DNA from 2 places in the Halalkalibacterium halodurans genome. Region 2 is predicted to be linked to the other one. Evidence: predicted binding sites of a transcription regulator. Region 2 holds the regulator's gene; the other holds the start of a gene.
The links. Region 2 encodes Rex, which represses fermentation and respiration genes when NADH is low (regulators of the CRP and FNR family bind a similar motif). Its sites were predicted from a motif close to TTGTGAAATATTTCACAA; they were not measured.
Positions count from the first base shown of each region.

Region 1: a site for Rex is predicted at 6,723-6,740, ahead of FED51_RS11570 (DoxX family membrane protein). Genes of this name have one in related genera too.

Region 1 is NZ_CP040441.1:2,394,558-2,406,567, forward strand. Features, by position in the region: gene FED51_RS11530 (aminopeptidase) at 1-649, shown strand, start outside; gene FED51_RS11535 (hypothetical protein) at 726-956, shown strand; gene FED51_RS11540 (SIMPL domain-containing protein) at 938-1,570, opposite strand; gene FED51_RS11545 (alpha/beta hydrolase) at 1,944-3,101, opposite strand; gene msrA (peptide-methionine (S)-S-oxide reductase MsrA) at 3,253-3,759, opposite strand; gene FED51_RS11555 (YjiH family protein) at 3,993-5,330, shown strand; gene FED51_RS11560 (YuzF family protein) at 5,443-5,670, shown strand; gene FED51_RS11565 (HesB/YadR/YfhF family protein) at 5,708-5,995, opposite strand; gene FED51_RS11570 (DoxX family membrane protein) at 6,171-6,692, opposite strand; gene kamA (lysine 2,3-aminomutase) at 7,247-8,653, shown strand; gene FED51_RS11580 (YokU family protein) at 8,643-8,915, shown strand; gene ablB (putative beta-lysine N-acetyltransferase) at 9,197-10,003, opposite strand; gene FED51_RS11590 (3-oxoacid CoA-transferase subunit B) at 10,008-10,679, opposite strand; gene FED51_RS11595 (CoA transferase subunit A) at 10,664-11,341, opposite strand; gene FED51_RS11600 (aspartate aminotransferase family protein) at 11,338-12,010, opposite strand, start outside.
Region 2 is NZ_CP040441.1:613,454-625,463, forward strand. Features, by position in the region: gene thiL (thiamine-phosphate kinase) at 1-919, shown strand, start outside; gene tsaE (tRNA (adenosine(37)-N6)-threonylcarbamoyltransferase complex ATPase subunit type 1 TsaE) at 931-1,404, shown strand; gene tsaB (tRNA (adenosine(37)-N6)-threonylcarbamoyltransferase complex dimerization subunit type 1 TsaB) at 1,385-2,095, shown strand; gene rimI (ribosomal protein S18-alanine N-acetyltransferase) at 2,088-2,543, shown strand; gene tsaD (tRNA (adenosine(37)-N6)-threonylcarbamoyltransferase complex transferase subunit TsaD) at 2,540-3,556, shown strand; gene FED51_RS03120 (hypothetical protein) at 3,886-6,042, shown strand; gene FED51_RS03125 (ABC-F family ATP-binding cassette domain-containing protein) at 6,087-8,015, opposite strand; gene FED51_RS03130 (redox-sensing transcriptional repressor Rex) at 8,178-8,813, shown strand; gene FED51_RS03135 (twin-arginine translocase TatA/TatE family subunit) at 8,844-9,038, shown strand; gene tatC (twin-arginine translocase subunit TatC) at 9,051-9,812, shown strand; gene FED51_RS03145 (MDR family MFS transporter) at 9,979-11,403, shown strand; gene FED51_RS03150 (glycerate kinase) at 11,585-12,010, shown strand, end outside.

The DNA of each region.
Region 1 (12,010 bases), 1.8 Mb from region 2:
GGATGAGAAGATGAACGAACTGAACAAACGTCGCTACCATGCCCTCCATTACAAAGCACCTGGTACGGATTTAACGATTGAATTGCCTGACACACACTTATGGGTGTCTGGTGGGAGCACAAATAAAGATGGCGTTGACTTTGTCGCCAATATTCCGACAGAGGAAGTGTTCACCGCAGCCAAGAAAACAGGTGTCAACGGAACAGTAACCAACACGAAGCCATTGAACTATGGCGGTACATTAATTGATCAATTCACGCTCACGTTTAAAGACGGGAAAGTCGTTGATTTTACTGCCGAACAAGGATACGAAACGTTGAAACGGTTGCTGGATACTGATGAAGGTGCCCGGTACATTGGTGAGGTTGCTCTCGTACCACATCAGTCACCTATTTCAGAAACAGATTTAATTTTCTATAATACCCTTTTTGACGAAAACGCCTCCAATCATTTAGCCATCGGGACGGCCTATGCGTTCAATATTGAAGGCGGGAAAGAGATGAGTGAAGAGGAGCTTGAGCAGGCCGGAATCAATACGAGCATCACACACGTTGACTTCATGATTGGCAGCAGTGAAATGGACATTGACGGTATAACAAAAGATGGAAAGCGCGAGCCTGTGTTCCGTAAAGGAAATTGGGCGTTCTAATTTGCCAAAAGCCAACCATTCCCAGTGGTTGGTTTTTTTCGTTTTGGACACACTTAGAAAAAAGGAGGAATGCCTTATGAGTCCAAGTTATATTTGTCCTCAATGTAAAACGAACCGTTCTCGGTTTCACTTCATCGAACAACAAGCGGAGGCCGTCAAGCTTGATCCCCAGACAGGTGAAGTCATTCAAACATATGCCCAAGAACAATTAGAGCCTTTCCATATGCCATACCGAGGACCGCAAATGAGAGTCCAATGCGGGGCGTGTGGTCTTATTGAGGATGAACGTCAATTTGTTCGGTCATAAGAAAATTCAAGCTTCACTCTCGCGACGATTTCCATTTGCTGTGGTTCGATAGGCGGACCGACAGTTGCAGCAAGGGCATATGCTTGCCTTTGAATGGTCACTGGTCCGTCTATCAACTCCCTCATGTTCACAGGAGGCTGTTCTAATTCAACCATGCTGGCACCTGCCATCGCCTGAGCATGGTCATAGCCTCTGCGTACAGCTAGCTGCAGTGCCTGCTGATAGTGAGCCTCCTCATCAGATACTTTAAACCGAAGATCTCGTGTCTCGTTCGCCCCATGCGCAAATGCTTCAGCGTATACCTCTCCTACAACAGTTAAATCATCGACAGTCACGTCAAACCAAGTAACAGCAGAATAGCCACGAACGATTTGTTCGCCATTTACAAATTCGTAGATCGGTGAGACGGAATAGGCCAAAGTTTCGATTTGTTCTACTCCTCTCATTCGCTGCAAAGCCCCTACCACCGCTTGAGCTCGTTCATTATTTTCCCTCACTGCTTCTTCCACATTTGAATGAGTCGTGGACACACCGATGCTAAGCACGACCACATCCGCCTGCACAGTAACCTTGCCTTCCCCTACCACTGTTAGCCTTCCATGCTCATTTGTCATGAAACGATTCCCCCTTTGGGCATTGCTGTGATAAATCATATGTGCTGCATTCTCAATAGGTTCGTTTTTTGTCTTTGCTTCGTACAACCAGCTATGAGCAAGAAAGAGACTGGGACAAAACGAGCCAAGCGCAAAAAAAGATCCAGATCATTTTATTTTGATGATCCGAACCTTTTTCTGTTACTTCATGAGATGTCTGTTTGATCGGCGTTTATGGCCGTATACTTTCGTAAGTTCTATCCACGCTTAACTAGACGGACGTTTTCAAGTTTATGGTCAAAATCACGAGACGCCTGCGGAAAAAAGCAACAAGTGGTTTTTGAAACAATCAACCCCATATAAAATAAACTGTGTTTTGTACTAGCCTCTTCGGTCACCATCCAGAAAATAGAGATAGGGACTGTTTTCCGATGAGAAATCCACCGATAGCATAAGCTTCAAGCCGATCCTTAATCGCCACTTGGGCAGAAGGTACGTCATCAATGACGAGTTCATATGGTTTAGCGTCCATATCGTCATAGAACGACTTTTTCAAAAACATGGAAGCCTGATGAAGAGCATCATCCCCTCTCTCCATTACTTCATAAAAGGAAACGAATCCGTGCATCACACCATTGTAGCGGATCGCTTGCACCGGAACACCTGCATCTGCCAAGCTTTGTGCATACATTTCTCCTTCATCCCGGAGTGGGTCAAACTCAGCAGTTACAACAAAGGCCGGTGGAACCCCTTCCAAATCAGCATTCAGCGGAGAAGTGTAGGGATTTAACCACGACTCTTGCTGAGGCGTATATTTCTCTCGAGCCTGAACCATAACCGCTCGCGATAGCAGATAATATCCGCTATCATAATGATCCCGCGAAGGAAATGCGACATCTTGGAAGGTCGTAAGGGGATATAACAATACTTGGGCGGAAATCTCAGGACCTTCTCGATCTCTTGCCATTAGCGATACGACAGTGGCGATATTGCCTCCTGCACTATCCCCAACAACTGCAACATTTGCTGGGTCTCCGTTAAACAACTCAGCATTTTTTGAAATCCAATCAAGTGCATCATAGCTATCTTCAATCGCTGTTGGGAACGGATGACCTGGAGCCACGCGATAGCCAACCGCAACGACAATACTGCCTGTCCGGACCGCCAAAGCGCGAACGATATTATCATGGGTGTTAATGTCCCCATATCCTTCTAAAAATGCCCCGCCATGATAATACAAAATAATTGGATGGGGTCCACTTGCTTTAGGCTGATACACTCGAGCTGGTATCGATGCCCCGTCTGAAACAGGTATTTGAATCAACTCTGTCTTAAATCGTGAATGTCCATTTGATTGTGTAAGAAATTTCGGTGGACGCATGTCAGGAGTTACTAAATTATGATGAATAGCATGGAGTAGTACAGCGGTTTTCGGAGGAACTTTTCCAGCTTCCGTATGGGACCAATATTCCACGAACGTGATCGAAATGATCATAAAACCTACGATAGCTGAAACAATTGCGAGTAAAACCGTTTGGAATATCCTGATCATACGCTGCTTCCTCCTAACTCTAAGATGTCAAACAGGATGTACTTTATTATATCAAAAAATGTGTAATTTGTTAACGGATTATTACAAATTAATCACATATTTTCACACATTTAAACGGATTTCTAGTTAAAGAAAAAAGTAGCGTTGCTCGCTACTTTCCCCAATGTTTATAAATAAATTCATCCCGACCTGATTTTTCACGATCTTCCTTGTATGCCATCGGATTTTTTTTATAAAATTGCTGGTGCTCCTCCTCGGCTGGATAAAAGGTTGCCATCGGTAATATGCTTGTCACGATGGGCTTTTTAAATTTTCCACTCTTCTCAAGTGCTTCTCTCGACCGCTCGGCAAGCGCGCGCTGCTCTTCGTTTTCATAAAAGATAGCTGTACGATATTGCGGTCCCCTATCGTGAAATTGCCCATCTGGATCTGTCGGATCAATTTGTGGCCAATAGAGCGATAACAATTTCTCGAATGGAAACAACTCAGGAACGTATGTAATGTGAACCACTTCATAATGACCAGTTGTCCCGGTTTTTACTTGTTCATATGTTGGGTTTTCGACCGTCCCCCCTGCATAACCAGATACGACACTTTCGATGCCAGGTTGTTTATCAAACGGCTGAACCATACACCAAAAGCAGCCTCCAGCAAACATCGCTCGTTCTAGACGTTTTTCCACTATTTCTCCCCCTTTTACAATCGTAATCGAATTATAGCATAGGCAGTACATACCTGAAAGCTCATTGCTTATAGGAGATAGACTAGTTTTACAACTCGTACGCTTCACAAAGATTATGCAAAAGAGGTTTCCACAGGGATAAGAATATGTTATTTTTAAAAAGCATTATTTATAAACATGCAACCGTTAAGTAAGGTGGTTTAATAATCATGAAAACGTCGTGGAATATGAAAGGTTTTTTACTATTTATTCTTCCTTCTTTTTTTGGGGTCTTTTTATTTATGGTTCCGATTCGAACGGAAGATGGTTATAGCATACCCGTAGCGATCCTTGCTAATTCCCTTCAGATATGGCTTTCTCCCATACTCCCTGGACTACTAACAGCACTGATCGTGATCTCCGCTTTGATTAGCGCCTATGCAACGATACGAAAACCGGTCTTTTTTAGCGAGAAACCGAATGTATCAAAGCTCGTTGTCGTTTCGCCATTTTGGCTTGTTGTTCGTTTGATCGGTGCCATGTTTGCTGTGGTTACGTTCTTTACTTTAGCTGATGAAGCCATCATTGAAGTAACTGGTGGATTGCTGTTATATGATTTGATGCCGGTCCTTTTTACTGTCTTTTTATTCGCTGGTTTTTTCCTTCCGCTCCTGCTGAACTTCGGTTTGCTAGAACTGTGCGGAGCGCTCTTAAATCCCCTGATGCGCCCACTATTTAAGCTTCCTGGTCGTTCGGCCATTGATAGCTTGGCATCTTGGATGGGAGATGGAACGGTAGGGGTCATGTTAACGAACCAACAATATGAACAAGGTTATTACTCAGAACGAGAAGCCGCCGTTATCGGAACGACTTTTTCCGTCGTTTCTATCACGTTCAGTATTGTCATCCTTGACAAAATGGACTTAATGAATTATGTCCTTCCATACTATGGAACGATCGTCTTGGCAGGATTCATCGCTGCGATTATCATGCCGCGAATTCCGCCGCTTTCACGGAAAAAAGAACGATATTATACTCATGAACCGAGCGTTCATGAGTCTCGTCCTGCTACTAGTTCCTTATTGTTATGGGGATTGACAAAAGCGATGAACAGAGCACGGAACAACTCTGTTAAAGACTTGTTCCAAAAAGGGCTTTTGACAGTTGGTGATTTATGGATTGGGGTTTTACCTGTGGTGATGGCCTTTGGAACAGCCACCGTCCTACTTGCAGAAACGACTCCCCTTTTTGAATGGCTCGGCATTCCATTTGTCCCGCTGTTGGAGCTAGCACAAATTCCTGAAGCAATTGAAGCCTCGAAAACAATGCTCGTCGGATTTGCCGATATGTTCTTGCCAGCCATATTAGGGAGCGAAATTGAAAGCGAACTGACTCGTTTCGTGATCGCTTGCTTGTCAGTCACTCAGCTCATTTACATGTCTGAAGTGGGAGGCTTGCTCCTCGCCTCTAAGTTACCGATCCGCTTTATCGATTTAGTGCTTATCTTCCTAGAACGTACGATCATTACACTTCCTATTATTATCATGATGGCCCATCTCATCTTTTAAATAGGACCGTCTATGTCGTTTGCACATAGGCGGTTTTCTCATGGTCATACACCCTTTTAGACATGTGGCATACTATACAGCGTGAACAATTGTCTTGAAAGGATGAAAGCTCGTGCAACACGCCGATCAAAGTCGTCCGCAAATGATATCATCTGTGGAGCCTTTCCTTTTTCAAACCCTTCAATCCACACTTGGCCAGCACGTCGTCATCCAGACGACAAAAGGGAGCATGCGGGGAAGGTTAACAGATGTAAAGCCAGACCACCTTACCTTACAAATGGAGGATGCGACATTCCTTATTAGAACCCAAGAAATTGTATGGGTTCTGCCAAAAGCATAAAGCTCCGCCTTTGCTAGGCGGAGCTTTATGCTTCTTTTTATTCATAAACAAATTCAATTTCGTCGTACTTACGACTATACTTCACTTTTAAATCGAGATCTTTAAAATACCACAAGTCCTCATTTTCAATGTAAAAGGTAACGCCATCCACCTCCGACTTTGCCCCAATTTCCTTTGGCGTCTCTTGGCTAATCCCCAAGGAGAAGCCACTTTGAATCGAACCACATCCACCGTATCGTGCATAAAAGCGAATATTCTCTCCACCTTCTAAGCCAAATTCATCTTTAAACCATTGAAGCGCTGGCTTCGTTATTTGAATGTTCATCGTTTCACTCCTTCTGATGCCTTGCGTTCTTATTTCTACTGCCCATCCTAACAAAGAACATCCAATAGGATTGATAAGCTTATGTTCCTTAAAATTAGCTTACCAAAAAATCTCGCTTGAACAAAGACATTGGCTTACAAATGTATTAACTTGCCTTTCTTTCGGTGATCTTCTTTTAGGATGCAAGCTTGTCAGAAGAGGTTATTGGACTTTTTTGCTCCAGCCTGTTTTTTTGAAGCTTCTCACGAATGAATGGAAGCACGTAGCGGTCACCACCAAAACGACCAGCATTAGCACCAGCAACAGAAATGAAAATCGTAAGCAGAATCATCCACGGATTGGAGGAGATTGTTCCAGCAAACAGGAACGAGAAATTCATCATTAATCCGAAAAAGGCGGCTGCAGTCGTCAAGACACCTAAGAGTAGACCAAGTCCAACAAGCAATTCCCCCCACGCAACCATAAAACTGAATGTATCGGCATTAGGCAACGCAACATGTTCGATAAATGTATGGTAGCGAGGGTACTGTTCAAGTACTGCTTCATTTCCAACCACACCGAATAAATAACCTTCTGCACTAAACCCCTCGGTTACCTTCCCCCATCCTGCCGTTAGCCATTGCCAGCCAATATATAGACGAAGCACCGTGATGAGGCTTGCAGCATAAACATTTTCTCTTAAAAATTTCATGATCATTATTAAGTCCCCCTTTTTCTCTAAAATACTTTGTGAACAATTTCACATAAATAACGAAAGAAAAAAGTTGTTTACTATTTCACATTAGTTTTCAAACACCCTTTTCCTTTCACCTTTATTATGCCACAATAAACTTTGTGAAAATAATCACAAATTTGAACAGGTTGTGACAATTGTCTGATATAAATCCATTTTTTTCTTATATCTTTCCTTCAGGAAACTTTTTTTATCTTGTGCATAAACTGGACAACAAAGGGGTGGAACGTCATGAAATATGGGAAAAAGCAAAAAACGATTTTTTATGCTGAATTATTATATAAATGGGGCGTCATCTCTAAAAATCAAAAAGATCAACTACTCAAAAAGATACAAAACGAATAACTTTATTCAACTTTTGGGCGTTTGCTGCATTTATTAATAAAAGAACGAAAAAGCAGAAGACGCCCTTGAATTATTTTTTTACGATGACAATCAATCCACGATCATACGATCCTATGATTCTCTTACTGTTTCGTTCTCACGGCGTCGATCGCACTAAAGGAGGCGAAGCAAGAATGGTACAATTGTATCAGCCGAAACGACATTGGAAAGACATTTCTCTTTGGAAAGACGTGACGGAATCACAATGGAACGATTGGCTCTGGCAACTAACCCATACGATCCGAACCATCGATGATTTAAAGCAAGTGATTAATCTAACAGAAGAAGAAGAAGAAGGCGTACGTATTTCAACGAAAACGATTCCGCTAAACATTACGCCCTACTATGCCTCACTCATGAACCCAGACGATCCACGTTGTCCAATTCGAATGCAATCGGTTCCGATCTCAAAAGAAATCGAAAAAACAAAGTATGATATGGAAGATCCTCTTGCAGAAGATGAAGATTCTCCTGTTCCCGGGCTGACCCATCGCTACCCAGACCGTGTGCTTTTTCTCGTGACGAATCAATGTTCCATGTACTGTCGTTACTGTACAAGACGGCGTTTTTCCGGCCAAATTGGTATGGGGGTCCCGAAAAAACAAATGGATGCCGCCATCGACTACATTGCCCAAACCCCAGCAGTACGAGACGTGCTACTTTCAGGGGGCGATGGCTTACTAATCAATGATCAAATTCTTGAATACATTTTAAAGAACTTGCGGGCGATTCCTCATGTGGAAATCATTCGGATTGGAACGAGGGCTCCGGTTGTGTTTCCACAACGAATCACAGATCACCTTTGCTCTATTCTAAAAAAATACCATCCGGTCTGGTTAAATACCCATTTTAATACATCATTGGAAATCACAAAGGAGGCGAAGGAAGCCTGTGAAAAGCTAGTCGACGCTGGTGTGCCTGTCGGAAATCAAGCCGTTATCCTTGCCGGAATTAACGACAGCACTCACATTATGAAAAAATTAATGCATGACCTTGTCGCCATCCGCGTCCGCCCTTATTATGTATACCAGTGTGACCTTTCAGAAGGAATCAGTCATTTCCGCGCCCCAATTTCTAAAGGCATCGAAATTATGGAAGCGTTGCGCGGGCATACGAGTGGCTATGCCGTACCGACCTTTGTTGTGGATGCCCCTGGAGGCGGTGGGAAAGTCACACTCCAACCGAATTACATTTTATCGCAAAGTCCAAGCAAAACGGTATTGCGCAACTTTGAAGGGGTTATCTCCACCTATCCAGAACCTGACCATTACGTTCCAGGGAAGGCGGACGATTATTTTGCCAAAATGACCGGAATTACAGGAGATGAAAGGAGCATCGGAATTCACCGGCTCATGAAGGATGAAGAAATCAATCTTGTGCCGAAAGGGTTGAAGCGGTTAGAGCTACGTTCTGTTTATGAACAAGATACAAGGCATCGGTCCTTAAAAGATTTACGTGAAAAACGCGATCAACTAAAGGAGAAGAAATGGCTAGCAGAACAGCGGAAGCTACAAGAAGGGAAGAAATCCGATGAAATGTAGATGGTGCGAGGTGGAAAATCCTATCAATCGAACGATGACGACTTACTGGGAGTTACCGTCAGGATTGCGCGCCATCCAATTGAAAGCGGTTCCATCCATCTATTGCTCTCACTGTCATATTGAAGAAGTGGATGAGACAATTTTAGAGGAGCTAGAGGATCAATTGCTACTTGTAGACGAATCTGCCATTCCTGATGAAACGACCTATGAACAGTTAATGAAGATGCCTCGACGATTAAAACGGAATTATTTTAAGCTTTAAAAACCTAATCCCACTCCTTCTGGATGGAAGATGGAGGTCTTCCCAAGGGTATGAGCCTCTTTACCGAACCATTCATCGGTTCCGTGTTCATGCGGAAATTTAAGACCTCCTCCGTGACTGGGTTGCATATTTTAGTGTCCTCTTACGGACATTCGAGTGAGATGCTAATCAATCAGCAGACGATCCCATGAATCAACAGAAAAAAGTTCGGATCATCAAAATAAAATGATTCGAACTTTTTTTATACGTTTGGCTAGTTTTGTCCCAGCCCCAGTATATGGCTAACGAATGTTAGTAGCGGTAAGTCGCTTCGTCCATATATTCATATCCTCGAACCCTGTTCCGATTATACAATTGTTTACCATCGTTCCCTCATAGGAAAATCCCCGTTTTTTGATCGTCACATTCATCCCGAAGGAGTGAGACCTTGTAATGGAATAAACGTTTTCCTCGCCTTCTTCCCATAACCATTGCTCTAACTCACATAAAACAGAAGACAAATACCCGTTTCCTCGCGCTTCTTTTTTTGTTGCGCAATCGGTTATTTCCCAGCCACCGAATCCGTTTGGTACTGCTGAGGCCGCGCAAATTATGTCCGTACCTTCCTTAACTCCAACGAATTTTGCCCCTTCTTTCATCGTTTGCTGCAAATATTGTGCAGAAAACACATCTGTCGGATAACGCTCAAACACATGGCGATACAATTGAGCAAGTGAATCCGTATCGGCTTCATTCAGACGCTGTACAGCGTGAGAGGAAAGATCTAATGTCCGCTCAATCTTTTGTACATAGGATAATACCTCCCGGTGAAGACGCTCATGATCCGAGTTTTGTCTGTCTTCCTTTAAAAAGAAGGAGAAAACGTTCGCTTGGCCATTATGAAAATAAGTAGAAACAGCCCCTTCTTGTAACCATCCTTCTTCACAAAAAAAATGGGCGCATGACTCGTGGACGTAGGCAATCATCTTACCAGTTACGCGACTTTTTTTACGATAAGCGTTTTCGAGCGCTTCCTTGGCGTTCGTTTTTATCGATAGAACGATCCGTTCATTGCGATCATCCCGTTCGACTAACCATGGAATATCCAATTGTTTATACCTCCCTAATCCGAACCGACTGGCGATTGACCTCAAGTTCGGCTTCTGTGTACGTAAGCACATCTTCGATCGTATAAGGGGCAAAAACCTCTGTCAACTGAAAACGCTCTCCTTTTCGCTGCAATACTGCCATATCGGTAATAATCATATCAACGCATTTTTTCGCTGTTAACGGATAACTACAACTTTTTACAATTTTCGGTTCTCCCTGACGATTGACATGATTCATTAAGATAATGACCTTGTTTGCTTTTACAGCAAGCTCCATTGCCCCACCAATTCCAGGCACCTTTCTCCCTGGTACGATCCAATTAGCCACATCCCCTTGTTCACTCACTTGCAGTGCCCCTAACATCGTTACATCCAAACGACCACCGCGAATTAACGCAAAGGCTGTCGCACTATCCACATACACGCCCCCTGTTTTTAACGTAACAGGGAAGCCCCCAGCATTGCATAAATGCGGCTCCTCTTCTCCCTTTTTCGGACTTTTCCCCATGCCAATAATTCCATTTTCAGCATGGAACCAAATGTTCTTTCCTTCGGCAACATAATCGACAACAAGGGACGGAATGCCGATCCCTAAATTCACGATCATGTGATCGGTTAACTCTTCCACTGCACGCTTCACCATTTTTTCCTTTTCCCGATTTATTCCCACATCCACTTCCAGTCCACCCCCTCACTCTCGACCAATCCATCGACAAAGGCCCCAGCTGTAACGACCTCTTCTGGATCGAGTTGGCCGAGCGGAACGAGTTCCTCTACCTCAGCGATCGTATACCGACCTGCCATTGCCATGAGTGGATTGGTGTTCCGCGCGCTCTGATCATAGACAAGGTTTCCAAACGGATCGGCTTTTTTCGCATAGATGAGACTTAGATCAGCACGTACTGGCTTTTCCAGCAGGTAAGAGGTGCCGTCCACAACAACTCTCTCCTTCCCTTCTGCTACAATCGTATCCATCCCCACATCTATAAGGATTCCGCCTAATCCGACACCTCCAGCCCGAATTCGCTCCATTAACGTTCCTTGAGGCGAAAACTCAACTTCAAGCTTTCCTGCCTGCATCAGTTCACCAGCGATTGGATTGGAGCCGATATGGGATGTAATTAAACGCTCAGCTTGCTGAGAACAGACGACCGGGCCGATGCCAATCGTCGGAAAGCCTGCGTCGTTTCCGATTAGTGTAAGATTTTTCGTCTTAGATTCTTTTAACCATTTGACGAGCGTCGGTGGGGTGCCGATCCCGCCAAACCCTCCGTACATGATAGACATCCCGTCCTTAAACCGTTCCAATACGTCATGTTTGCTCATTTGTTTGCTCATGTCTCAGCCCCCAACAGCTGTTTTTCGACTCGTTCAAGTGTCCTTGCTAATTTTCCTAACAATTCACATCGTTCCTCTTTCGTCAACGTGAAAGGTGGAGCAATTAAACAACCAGCTCCTTCCCCCTTTAATCCGGCAGCTGATGGATATAGCAAAAGGCCTTGCCGTTGAGCCTCGTTTACGATACCAGCCGCCACTTGAGCATCTTTCGGAAAAGGTGCTTTTGTCGCTTTATTTTTCACAAACTCAAGCCCGATGAGCAACCCCTTCCCTCTCACATCCCCTACGATCGCCGAGGCCGTTTGAATCTCTTGAAGATCCTCTAACAACTTTTCACCAATTGTAGCTGCGCGTTTTACGAGATCGTGTTTTTTTACGTAGTGGAGTACGGCTAACCCAGCCGCACAGGATAAAGGATTGGCGCTAAACGTATGACCGCTCATAATAAGGTTCGATCCTGCTTGAATTGGCTCAAGCACATGGTCGGCGACAACGGTTGCAGCGAGTGGGGCGTAGCCTGCGGACAACCCTTTGCCTAAAGTGACAATGTCAGGCGTCGCATCCCAATGTTCAATCGCCAGATCCTTCCCTGTCCGTCCCATTCCCGTCATCACTTCATCGCAAATGAATAAAATGTCATGCTGATCGAGCACTTGTTTTAGCGCTTCA
Region 2 (12,010 bases):
TGGAATTGGTGATGATGCTGCGATTTATGAAGGAGCACCTGAAATGGAGGAAGTGCTCTGTGTGGACACGATGGTGGAAGAAATTCATTTCAGGCGTGACACGTTAACGCCTTTTCAAATTGGATACAAAGCGTTAGCGATCAACATAAGCGACTTAGCGGCGATGGGGGCTACGCCAAAGTTTTATCTCGTGTCCATTGCGGTCCCTCCCCAATGGTCTGATCGGGAGATTAAAACTCTTTATAGAGGGATGGCTGAGTGCGCAGCGCCCTACCGAATGGATTTAATTGGTGGAGATACGGTCTCGACGAATGCAAAGCTTGTCGTGACGGTAACAGCGGTAGGGCATGTCCCGAAAGGAACTCGCTTGCTTCGGCAACGTGCTCGGCCAGGGGATGTAGTCTTCCTGACAGGTACGGTCGGTCAATCTGCCGCAGGGTTAGAGCTTTTAAATAAAAAAGGCCTTCACGGTCCCTTTACAGAAGAAGAGGAGCTACTCGTTCTAGCCCATCAACAGCCACAGCCGCAGGTGGAAGCAGGGCACCTATTTGCTCGTTCGGGCTATCGGATCGCCCTCAACGATGTTAGCGACGGGGTGGCAAGCGAGGCCAATGAATTAGCAGAGGCAAGTAAAGTGAAGCTTGTGCTCAAAGCTAACACCATTCCCCTCCACCCTGCTATGGAGACCTTTTCAAAGGAACAACAGCTTGAATGGGCGCTGTTTGGTGGCGAAGATTTTCAATTGATTGGTACGGCAGCGGTCGACGCTTTTGCTTCTTTGCAACAGCTAGCTATAAAGCGAGGGATTTCCTTGACTGAGATCGGCTATGTAGAGGCGGGGAGTCCTGTTGTTGAGTTGGAGGAAGGGACGGCCCGTAGCGTATTGAAAAAAAGTGGATATAATCATTTCGCAAAATAAAAGGTGATGGAATGAAACGGTTGATGATGATAACCCAGTCGCCTGAGGCTACAATGGCATTTGCGCAAAAGCTAGCAGACAAGCTTCTTGCCGGAGATGTGATTACACTAGAAGGAGATTTGGGTGCAGGGAAAACAAGCTTTACAAAAGGACTTGCTCTTGGCTTAGGCATAAAACGTGTCGTCAAGAGCCCGACGTTTACAATTATTCGTGAATACAAAGGACGATTACCCCTCTATCATATGGATGTTTATCGATTAAATGAAGAGGAAGAGGACCTTGGATTTGATGAATATTTCCACGGGGATGGAGTGACGGTCGTGGAATGGGCCAGCTTGATTGAAGGGCGGCTACCTCCTGTTCGCTTAGCGATTACGATTACTCATGCAGGGGAAAACGAACGCCAGCTTTCATTTACAGCCTACGGAGAGCGCTGGGAAGAGGTATTAAAGGAGTTATTGGATCATGAAGACGTTAGCGATTGATACGTCCACCTATGTAATGGGAGTTGCCATTTTGGACGGTAACCAGTTAGTAGGAGAAGTGACGACAAACCTTAAAAAAAATCATTCACTGCGACTCATGCCTGCCATCGAGTCATTAATGAAGGAGGTGGGCGTAGCTCCTAATGAGTTTGAGCGGATCGTTGTCGCCCAAGGGCCGGGTTCTTATACAGGGGTTCGTATTGGAGTGACAACAGCCAAAACGTTGGCTTGGTCGTTAGGTATCTCGCTAGTGGGGGTGTCGAGTCTTGAGGTGATGGCACAGCACGGCTACTATGCGAAAGAATTAATTGTCCCGTTAATTGATGCGAGACGGGGGCAAATTTACAGTGGGACGTATCGATGGAATGGGAAAGAAGTAGACGTGGTTGAAGCAGACCGACTGATTTTGGCAGGAGATCTAGCGAGAATGTTAGCTAAAGCAGGCGAAGATGTGCTCCTAATCGGTCAGGATGTGAGCATGCATTACGATACATTTGCGGCTGTGCTTGGTGAAAAAGTGAAAAGGGCCCCGTTCACGCACTCGTTACCTCGTCCTGCGGAGCTTGGCCGTTTAGGACAACAGCGTTCACCGATAGAAAACCTTCATGCATTTGCACCAAGCTATTTGCAATTGGCAGAAGCAGAAGCAAAATGGCGTGAAGCGAAACGGCAGGATGAAAACAATGGTTGAGAAGAAAGAGCGCATCCGCTTTATGACTGTTGATGATGTGGATGCGGTGGTTCGTGTAGAAGAGCAAACATTTACCGTTCCGTGGAGTCGAGAAGCGTTCATAAATGAAGTTACAAATAATCAATTTGCCCGCTATGTCGTATATGAAGTAGGAGAGCAAATTGTCGGGTATTGTGGTGTTTGGGTCGTTTATGATGAATCTCATATTACTAATATTGCGATCCATCCCGACTATCGTGGGGAAAAGCGCGGCGAGGCTTTGCTTCGATACATCCTGGAATTTGCCCGATTATTGGGAGCGAAAAAATTATCATTAGAAGTGCGAATCTCAAACGAAATTGCTCAACGACTTTACCGTAAATTTGGGTTTCAAGCCGGGGGCATTCGGAAAAACTACTATACCGATAATCAAGAGGACGCACTAGTCATGTGGGTGATGTTGTCATGAATGAACGAGAATTGATTTTAGCGATTGAAACGAGTTGTGATGAAACATCGGCAGCTGTGATTGAAAGTGGAACCACCATTTTAAGTAATGTTGTTTCGTCGCAAATTGATAGCCATAAAAGGTTTGGCGGTGTTGTCCCTGAGATCGCCTCCCGCCATCATGTGGAACAAATTACAGTCATTGTGGAGGAGGCGATGCATGAGGCTGGAGTGGACTTTGCTGACCTAGCAGCGGTTGCTGTTACCGAAGGGCCTGGACTTGTTGGAGCTTTGCTCATTGGTGTCAATGCGGCCAAAGCGATCGCCTTTGCCCATCAACTCCCTCTTATCGGAGTCCATCACATTGCTGGGCATATTTATGCTAATCGCCTGCTAAAGGAGCTAGAGTTCCCTTTACTAGCCCTTGTCGTTTCCGGCGGGCATACCGAATTGATCTATATGGAGAATCACGGGGAGTTTGAAGTGATTGGTGAAACTCGTGACGATGCAGTAGGGGAAGCGTATGATAAAGTGGCCCGAACATTAGGTCTTCCGTATCCAGGTGGCCCGCATATCGACCGACTAGCGGTAAACGGGGAGGATACGCTCCAATTTCCTCGGGCGTGGCTGGAGCCTGACTCGTTCGACTTTAGCTTCAGTGGCTTAAAGTCAGCCGTGATTAATACGCTCCACAATGCAAAGCAGCGAGGAGAAAACGTTCAGGCAGAGGATGTAGCGGCCAGCTTTCAAGCCAGTGTGATTGATGTACTAGTGACAAAAACGAAAAAAGCAGCAGAAGAGTATAAGGTCAGACAGGTGCTCCTTGCGGGTGGAGTTGCTGCCAACAAAGGATTACGTACTGCTCTAGAGGAAGCATTTTTTAAAGAGCCAATCGATTTAGTGATTCCTCCTCTTTCACTTTGTACAGACAACGCCGCCATGATTGGTGCAGCAGCAAGTATAAAATTCAAGCAACAGACGTTTGCTGGTATGGATTTAAACGGCCAGCCAAGTTTAGAGCTAGAGAACGATTAACCGATGTATAACCCCTTTCTAGGAGTAAAAACTAGAAAGGGGTTTTTAATTGTTATGACATCGGTAAGTTTTCTTTCTTTAGAGGATTTAAGGAAAAAAAAGTCCCGACTATCGTCCGGATAATATTTATCCACAAACATGTGGATGAAGTGGAAAACTAATAAAAATAGGGAACGGAATGGACTTTAAGTTGTGCACAAAAATGCTGTGGATAAATGGGGTGTTTTGGGGATAACACCTATTTTCCTTGTAAAAACTTAATTTTATCTGTGAGTAATCCTGTGAAAAATGTGGATATGTAGAAAAATCGCTAAAGTGGGGCATTTATCATGAAATGGTTTTATTCGTGTTTATTAGCATCAATGTTAATTTTAGGGTGTTCGTCGCTAGCTGAAGCCTTTGAACATGAAACAAGCAATCTGATTCTTCTTCTCGTTCCATCCCTTTCTTTTGATGAAGTAGAGTGGTTGTTAGAACATGGGCAGCATTCAGATATGTGGGAAACGGGACACTTGGCGGCGATGAATATTCGATCCGATGGTCCGTACTCTTACCTAAATAGTACAGTGACATTGAGTCTTGGAGCGAGAGGAGAAGGGGTAAGTGATTGGAATGCGTTTGAACGAGGGGAGCTCGTATTAGGACAACCGGTGGAAGCCATCATGCAACAGTGGCTTAGTCAAAAGCAAGAAAGCCAGCTTTCTCATCCTTACCTCCCTCAATTGGTTAAAAAAAATGCTCAAGGCCATCTCGTTGGTCGACTCGGAACGTTACTAAAGCAACACGATGTGACAATGAACGTTTTTGGACATAGCGATACGGCAACAGAACCACATCGTTACGGATCTTTGTTTGTCATGGATGGTCAAGGAAGGGCTACCGGTGATCTACAAGGAACGGTACGAGCCCTAATGAGTGCACCGCACGGAATGGCGATGAACGAAGAGGCACTGCTCTCAAAGCTGCGTGACCAAACCGATTCGAAAGCATTCACTGTAATTGAGTGGGGGGATCTGTACCGATTATTTGATCAGAAAAAGAACATGCCATCAGCTATTTTTGCAGAGAAGCGGGCTAAGGAGCTCTATCGTCTAGAGACATTTATTCACAACGTGACGACAGGCTCTGCCTCTGATGTATGGCTTCTTGCCCCGATCATGCACGATGAGGCGTATAAGCAAAAGAAGCGTTTAGCCCCCACTTATTTTTGGGGCAGCGGCTTTAAAGGTAGTCCGTATTCTGCTTCTACTCGCAGGTCTGATGTACTTGCCAATGTTGACGTGGCGCCAACGATCCTATCGTACTTTCATATTAGTCCGGACCCACAAATGACAGGGAGGCCCCTTCTGTTTCAAGTAGATAGTGTAGAAAACGATAAAGAGGCAATTGTCTCTGAAGTGAATAAGCGATTTACGATTTTTCGTACACGTGGGGCGGTCTTATCTAGCTATATTACAATGCTTGTCGTCATGCTTCTTGTGGCGAGCATCGGAAGTTGGGTAAAAAAAGGGAACCCACGCTGGCGATTAGGGATGAAAATGATTCTTGCTTCGGCCGTTAGTACGCCACTTTGGCTATTAGTATTGACGCCATTCGTGCACGAAGTTGGCCCATATCTCTTCGTGCTCACGGTTATTGGATGTTCCCTTATTTTGGGGTGGACGGCGACACAACTAAGCGCACAACCGATCTGGCTTTTAGGATTTCTTTTATTTGCTGCGATCAGCATAGATTTAATGAACGGTGGCCCGTTCATTGCCACTTCGTATCTTGGCTATGATCCGATCATAGGGGCCCGTTATTATGGGATTGGCAATGAATTTGCCGGATTGTACATAGCTGCAGCTGTTCTTCTCATCACAGGAGCTGTTTGGCAAACAGAGCTGTGGAAACGGCTAGTGATTGTGTTTGTGGTGAGCGGATTTACACTCATGATGCTCGGAATGAGTCAGTTTGGAGCGAATGCTGGAGCTACGCTGTCGGCGGGGATTGCGTGTGCCTTTGTCGGTTATACGCTCATTGGAAAACAGCTGTCAAAGTGGAATTTAGTCATTGTGAGTGGGGGCGCACTTCTCATCACCCTTTTGTTACTGTTTGTTTTACAAATGAATAGCCCGTCTACACATATAGGTGACGCGTATGAGCGGCTGCTTTCTGGAGATATCCAGTACGTCCTTCAAACAATGAAACGAAAGGTAGCCATGAACATGACGATTTTTCGCTATTCAAACTGGACACAGCTTTTTGTGACGAGCTACCTTCTTCTCGGTGTTCTGATCTGGACGCAAAGTGCCAAAAAATATGACGCTGGTCAATCGTTGTTTTTAAAAGGGGGCATTGTTGCTTCAGTAGCCCTATTGTTGTTAAACGATTCAGGGGTAGTAGCGGCTGCAACCTCCATGTTTTTCATCGTGTCCACGAACTATTATTGGCTGCTTGCCCAAATGCAAAATGGGAAAATGATGAGCGAAGGAAAAGAGATGTAACAAAACTCCCCCTTGAAAACGTGTTGTCTTCTGGGGGAGCTTTATTATCCTTCTTCTGCATGGAGAAGCTCCCATTCTTCCATGAGGGCATCGACGGCTTTTTTCGCTTCATCGATGGTCTGTTGATGTGAGAGAGCTTTCTCATGATCTGTAAACACTTCCGGATTACAGAGGGCTTCTTCATGTGTAGACAGTTGCTTCTCTAGTTCCTCAATGGAGGCTTCAATTTGTTCGATTCGCCGTTGACGCTGGCGCTCTCGTTTCTTTTGTTCCTTGTCCTGTTCAAAGCTCCCTTTCTTTGATGAGGCAGCTGCGGCATGTGAAGATGATTCATCGAGTCGTTCCCGCTCTTTGATTTCTTGCTTTTTCTCTAAATAGTAATCATAATCTCCTAAAAAGACAGATGGTTGTCCTCCATCTAGTTCGATAATTCGTGTCGCCATTCGGTTTAGAAAATAACGATCATGGGAAACGAACAAGAGCGTTCCTGGATAATCGATCAACGCGTTTTCCAACACTTCTTTACTATCGAGATCTAAGTGGTTGGTCGGCTCGTCCATAATAAGCAAGTTCGCTTTCTCCATCATAAGTTTGGCGAGCGCTAGGCGTGCCTTTTCGCCTCCACTCAAATCAGACACCACTTTTAGCACGTCTTCGCCGCTGAACAAAAAGTTTCCCAGAACCGTACGGATGTCCTTTTCAGGTAAAAGGGGGTAATCATCCCAAAGCTCATAAAGCACTTGTTTGTTCGAGTGCAAGTTCGCCTGTTCCTGATCATAATAGCCGATTTTTACGTGACTTCCATACTCAATGGTGCCCTGCTCAGCTTGAAGCTTTTTAGTTAACAGCTTTAGCAGCGTTGACTTTCCTGCACCGTTAGGTCCGATGAGTGCAACACTTTCTCCGCGATTTAGGTCAAGATCTAACCTAGAAAAAAGGGGATCTCCGTCATAACTGAACGTAAGATCGCGAACACGGAGAACATCATTACCGCTTTGTCGCTCGATATCAAAGAAAAAGGAAGCCGATTTTTCGTCGCTGTTCGGTCGATCTAGTTTCGTCATCCGTTCAAGGGCTTTTCGTCGACTTTGCGCCCGTTTTGTTGTCGACGCTCTGGCGATGTTACGTTGAATAAAATCCTCAAGCTTTGCCACTTCTTTTTGCTGTTTTTCGAACTCTTTTAACTCCTGCTCATACCGAAGTGCCTTCTCATCTAAATAGTGACTGTAGTTGCCGACATATTTCGTTGATTTCGTTCGTGAGATTTCATAGACTTGCGTCACGAGCTTATCAAGGAAATAGCGATCGTGGGAGACGATCAAAATCGCCCCAGGATACGCGGATAAATATTGCTCCAACCATGATAGAGTATCGATGTCTAAATGGTTCGTCGGTTCATCTAAAATAAGCAAGTCAGGCTTTGTCAGTAATAGCTTTCCGAGAGCAAGACGTGTCTTTTGCCCACCGCTTAGAGTGGCGATTTTCGTTTCATGGTAAGGAAAATCAGCAAATTGCAAACCAGCGAGAACATTGCGGATGTCTGCCTCGTATTGATAACCGCCACGATCTTTAAACTCCACTTGCAATGAGTCATATTCCTCCAAGAGCTTTTCGTAGCTCGAGGCATTGTTTAAAAGAGAAGGGTTCGCCATTTGTTCTTCCATTTTCCGCAATCTCCGTTCCATTTGCTGGAGCGGTTCAAAGACAGACAGCATCTCGTCCCATATCGTGAGGTCGGATTCTAAACCTGTATGCTGCTCTAAATAGCCGATTTCTACACCTTTAGGAATGATGAGATCACCGCTATCATAGGAGAGCTTGTCCGCGATGATTTTTAATAACGTCGACTTCCCGGCTCCGTTTCGGCCGACAAGGGCGACGCGATCTCCTGTTTTTACTTCAAGCTTAATGTTCGACAAAATCGTTTCGGCCCCGAACGATTTTGTGATATTCACACATTGCAATACAATCATTTTTATCATCCTACATTCATTTGTTGTCTATTTTAAGTGTACCGTAATACCGGTCGATCAACAACAAACGACTCTGAAAGTAAAACGATTACATGGTTTGAGAAAATAGTGTACAATAGTAAACGACATGAATAAGGACGTGTAGATAATTGGGGGCAGACTATGAACAACGAACCAACGAAAATTCCACAAGCAACGGCTAAACGTTTACCGTTATACTATCGCTTTCTTGAAAATTTGCACGCTTCAGGAAAACAACGGGTCTCCTCATCTGAGCTAAGTGAAGCAGTCAAGGTGGATTCAGCGACGATTCGGCGTGACTTCTCCTATTTTGGTGCACTCGGAAAAAAAGGCTACGGCTATAACGTCAATTATTTGCTAACCTTTTTTCGAAAGACGCTTCATCAGGATGAGCTGACGAAGGTCATGCTCATCGGTGTAGGGAATCTAGGGACCGCCTTGTTAAACTATAACTTTTCAAAAAACAATCATACGCAAATTGTCATGGCGTTTGATGTAGATCGGGAAAAAATAGGGAATACTGTTAGTGGTGTAAAAATCGAAAATCTTGACAATTTAGAGAACAAAATAACGTCAGACGTATCGGTGGCGATCTTAACAGTGCCTGCTGCGGTTGCCCAAAAAACAGCAGACCGTCTCGTAAACGCTGGAGTGAAAGGGATTTTGAACTTTACACCAGCAAGAATTGCGGTGCCAGAGCACGTTCGTGTTCACCATATTGACTTATCGGTTGAATTGCAGGCGCTCATTTATTTTTTAAAGCATTATCCTTTATAATAGGATATAGGACAAGAAGGGGGTGTCAGTATGCCTGGAGGATTAGGTGCAGGTAGCATTCTTATTATTGCACTTGTTGCGTTGCTTATTTTCGGACCGAAAAAATTGCCTGAGCTTGGGAAAGCGGCAGGAAACACATTGCGTGAATTTAAAAATGCTACAAAGGGCTTAGCGGACGAGGACGACGATAAGAAAAAGTACGAGAATCAACAGAACGGACAGTAGGAAGGTAGTTGTATGAACGAACGAGACATGTCCTTAATGGACCATATCGCCGAGTTAAGACGGCGGATTTTAATCATCGTCGTCTTTTTTGCCATCGCCTTGGTTGTCGGATTTTTTCTGGCAACACCGATGATTACGTATTTACAAGGCGCACCGACGGCACAAGACCTTCCGATGAACGCATTCAAATTGACAGATCCATTGCGGGTCTATATGACATTTGCTTTTACGAGTGCGTTTATTCTTGTATTTCCCATTATTTTATATCAATTGTGGGCCTTCGTCAGTCCAGGTCTTCATGAAAACGAGCGCAAGGCCACATTAGCGTATATACCGATTGCATTTTTCCTATTTCTTGGTGGACTTTCGTTTGCCTATTTTATTTTGTTTCCGTTTCTGATCCAATTTATCGGGGGATTAGCGGAACGGTTACACATTAACGAGCTTTATGGGATCAATGAATACTTTACGTTTTTGTTCCAGATTACGATGCCGTTCGGTGTGCTATTCCAACTGCCGGTGGTGGTTATGTTCCTCACAAGACTTGGAATCGTGACCCCGGAATTTTTGCGCAGTGTACGGAAATATGCCTTTTTTGTCTTACTAGTCGTCGCAGGTTTTATTACACCACCTGAACTAATTTCCCATTTAATGGTTACGGTACCTCTATTACTGCTGTACGAATTTAGCATTTGGGTATCACACTTAACATATCGAAAAGTACAAAAGCTAGAGAAATTGAGGCAAGAAGAATATAGACAGGAGGAGGGCTAGGCTTACTAGCTCTTTTTTCTATTAACGGAAAGACAAACTCATGATAACTGTAACAGTAAAATGTAATGGAAACTGTTCTAACATGGGCTAAAATCAGGACATTCTAATCGAAAATCTGTTAAGATGGATAATAGTTATTTCGAAAAGCGAAATGGTGTGACAGATGATGAAAAACATTCCGAAAAAATGGATGGTCGTTTGTGCCGTCTTGTTCGGTTCATTCACGATGATTTTAAATAATAGTATGCTTAACCCTGCCATCCCTCAATTGATGAACGTCTTTGAAGCGGATGCCGTTGCCACCGGCTGGGTCATCACGATCTTCATGGTCGCGATGGGGATGACGATGCCGCTCACAGGCTATCTAGGTGATAAGATCGGAAAAAAAGAGGCATATATTCTCGGTCTTGGCATTTTTGTGCTCGGCTCTTTGCTTGGCGCATTGTCATGGAATTTACCTTCCTTGATCGTCTTCCGCGGATTGCAAGGAATTGGTGGTGGGGTCATGATGCCTTTGTCCATGACGCTCATTTTCGATGCGTTTCCGCGAAATGAGCGGGGCTTAGCAACGGGCGTATGGGGCGTTGCCTCCATGATGGCGCCGACCATTGGCCCGACTCTTGGCGGATTTATTGTTGAGACATCCAATTGGAAATATCTCTTTTTAGTTAACATTCCGTTTGGGCTACTCGGCATTATTGCCGCCGTCATTTATCTACCAAAAATCGCGCGAAGTGGACAAATCAAACTGGATCGTTGGGGCTTTTTATTTGTGACGGCCGGAGTTGGCTCGATTCCTTTAGCGTTCGGTCGGATGTCGGATTTAACCCATTTAACCGAATGGATAAACGGGGTTTTACTGTTACTTGGAGCGTTGTGTCTGTACGTGTTTGTGCAAGTGGAAAAACGTGCAGAGCAGCCACTTTTAGATTTGAGCCTTTTTCGCATCCCAGCCTATTCTTTAAGTATATGGGTAGCAGGTATTTCATCGATCGGATTATTTGCGGGAATTTTTCTCGTGCCGCTTTTGCTCCAGCAAGTATACGATTATGGCCCGATTATGACAGGACTTGTATTCTTACCTTCTGCCCTTTTTACGGGACTGACGATGTCGATCGGTGGCCGTATGTTGGATAAGCGTGGCCCGAGTGGGATTATGACGGCCGGGATGATGATTGCGGCTGTTGGTACGTTCGCTCTTGGCTACCTTCATCTTGAGACGGCATTATGGTATATTTTTGCTTGGATGGCGATTCGCGGGGTAGGTATGGGATTGACGACGATGCCAGCAACTACGACAGGGATGAATGCTATTCCTGAAGGACTTATCTCCCGTGGGTCAGCAATGAACAATGTGTTGCGACAAATGAGCTCGGCGTTCGGGATTGTGTTTATCTCTGTGTTCTTTGAGGTACGCCGCGGCCAGCTTGCCCTTGTCTCTACCTCTTTTGAGGAAGCGACTTTGCAGGCAATCAATGAAGGTTTTTTCATTGTTGGATTCCTCACGGCTCTTTCCATCCCAGCAGCATACTGGTTGGAAAAAAAAGCGAAGCAAGGTGAACAAGAGCGGGTCAATTCCACGGCAAGTTAATGGTTGAACAAAAGATCAAGGGAAGACGCCTTGGTCTTTTTTTAATCGGAGGACCACTTTAGCACAACAGCAGGAAGTAAGGGAGTAAACATGGAAGAACGTCTAAGTAAATGCCGCGCGACGATCGAACTTCATTTTTGGAGTAGTTCAGTGACTATGTAAGCATAGGAGGTTGAAAAAGATGAACACAATCGTAATTGCACCGGACTCTTTTAAGGAGAGCATGACCGCTTTACAAGCAGCAAGAGCGATAGAAAAAGGATTCAGGCGTGTTATTCCTAATGCTAACTATCGGCTCATTCCGATGGCCGATGGTGGAGAAGGGACGGTCCAATCGATCGTTGATGCTCTTCAAGGTGAGCGAAAGGTAGTTAAAGTCGAGGGACCATTAGGAGATACGGTGGAGGCTGAATATGGCCTTTCGGGAGATAGAAAAATCGCTGTTATTGAGATGGCACAGGCGTCTGGTCTTCATCTCGTACCGAAGGAAAAGCGGAATCCGCTATGGACATCTACCTATGGGACTGGACAATTGCTCATCGATGCCCTCGATGAAGGTGTAGAGCAAATCATCCTAGGAATTGGAGGGAGCGCCACAAACGATGGC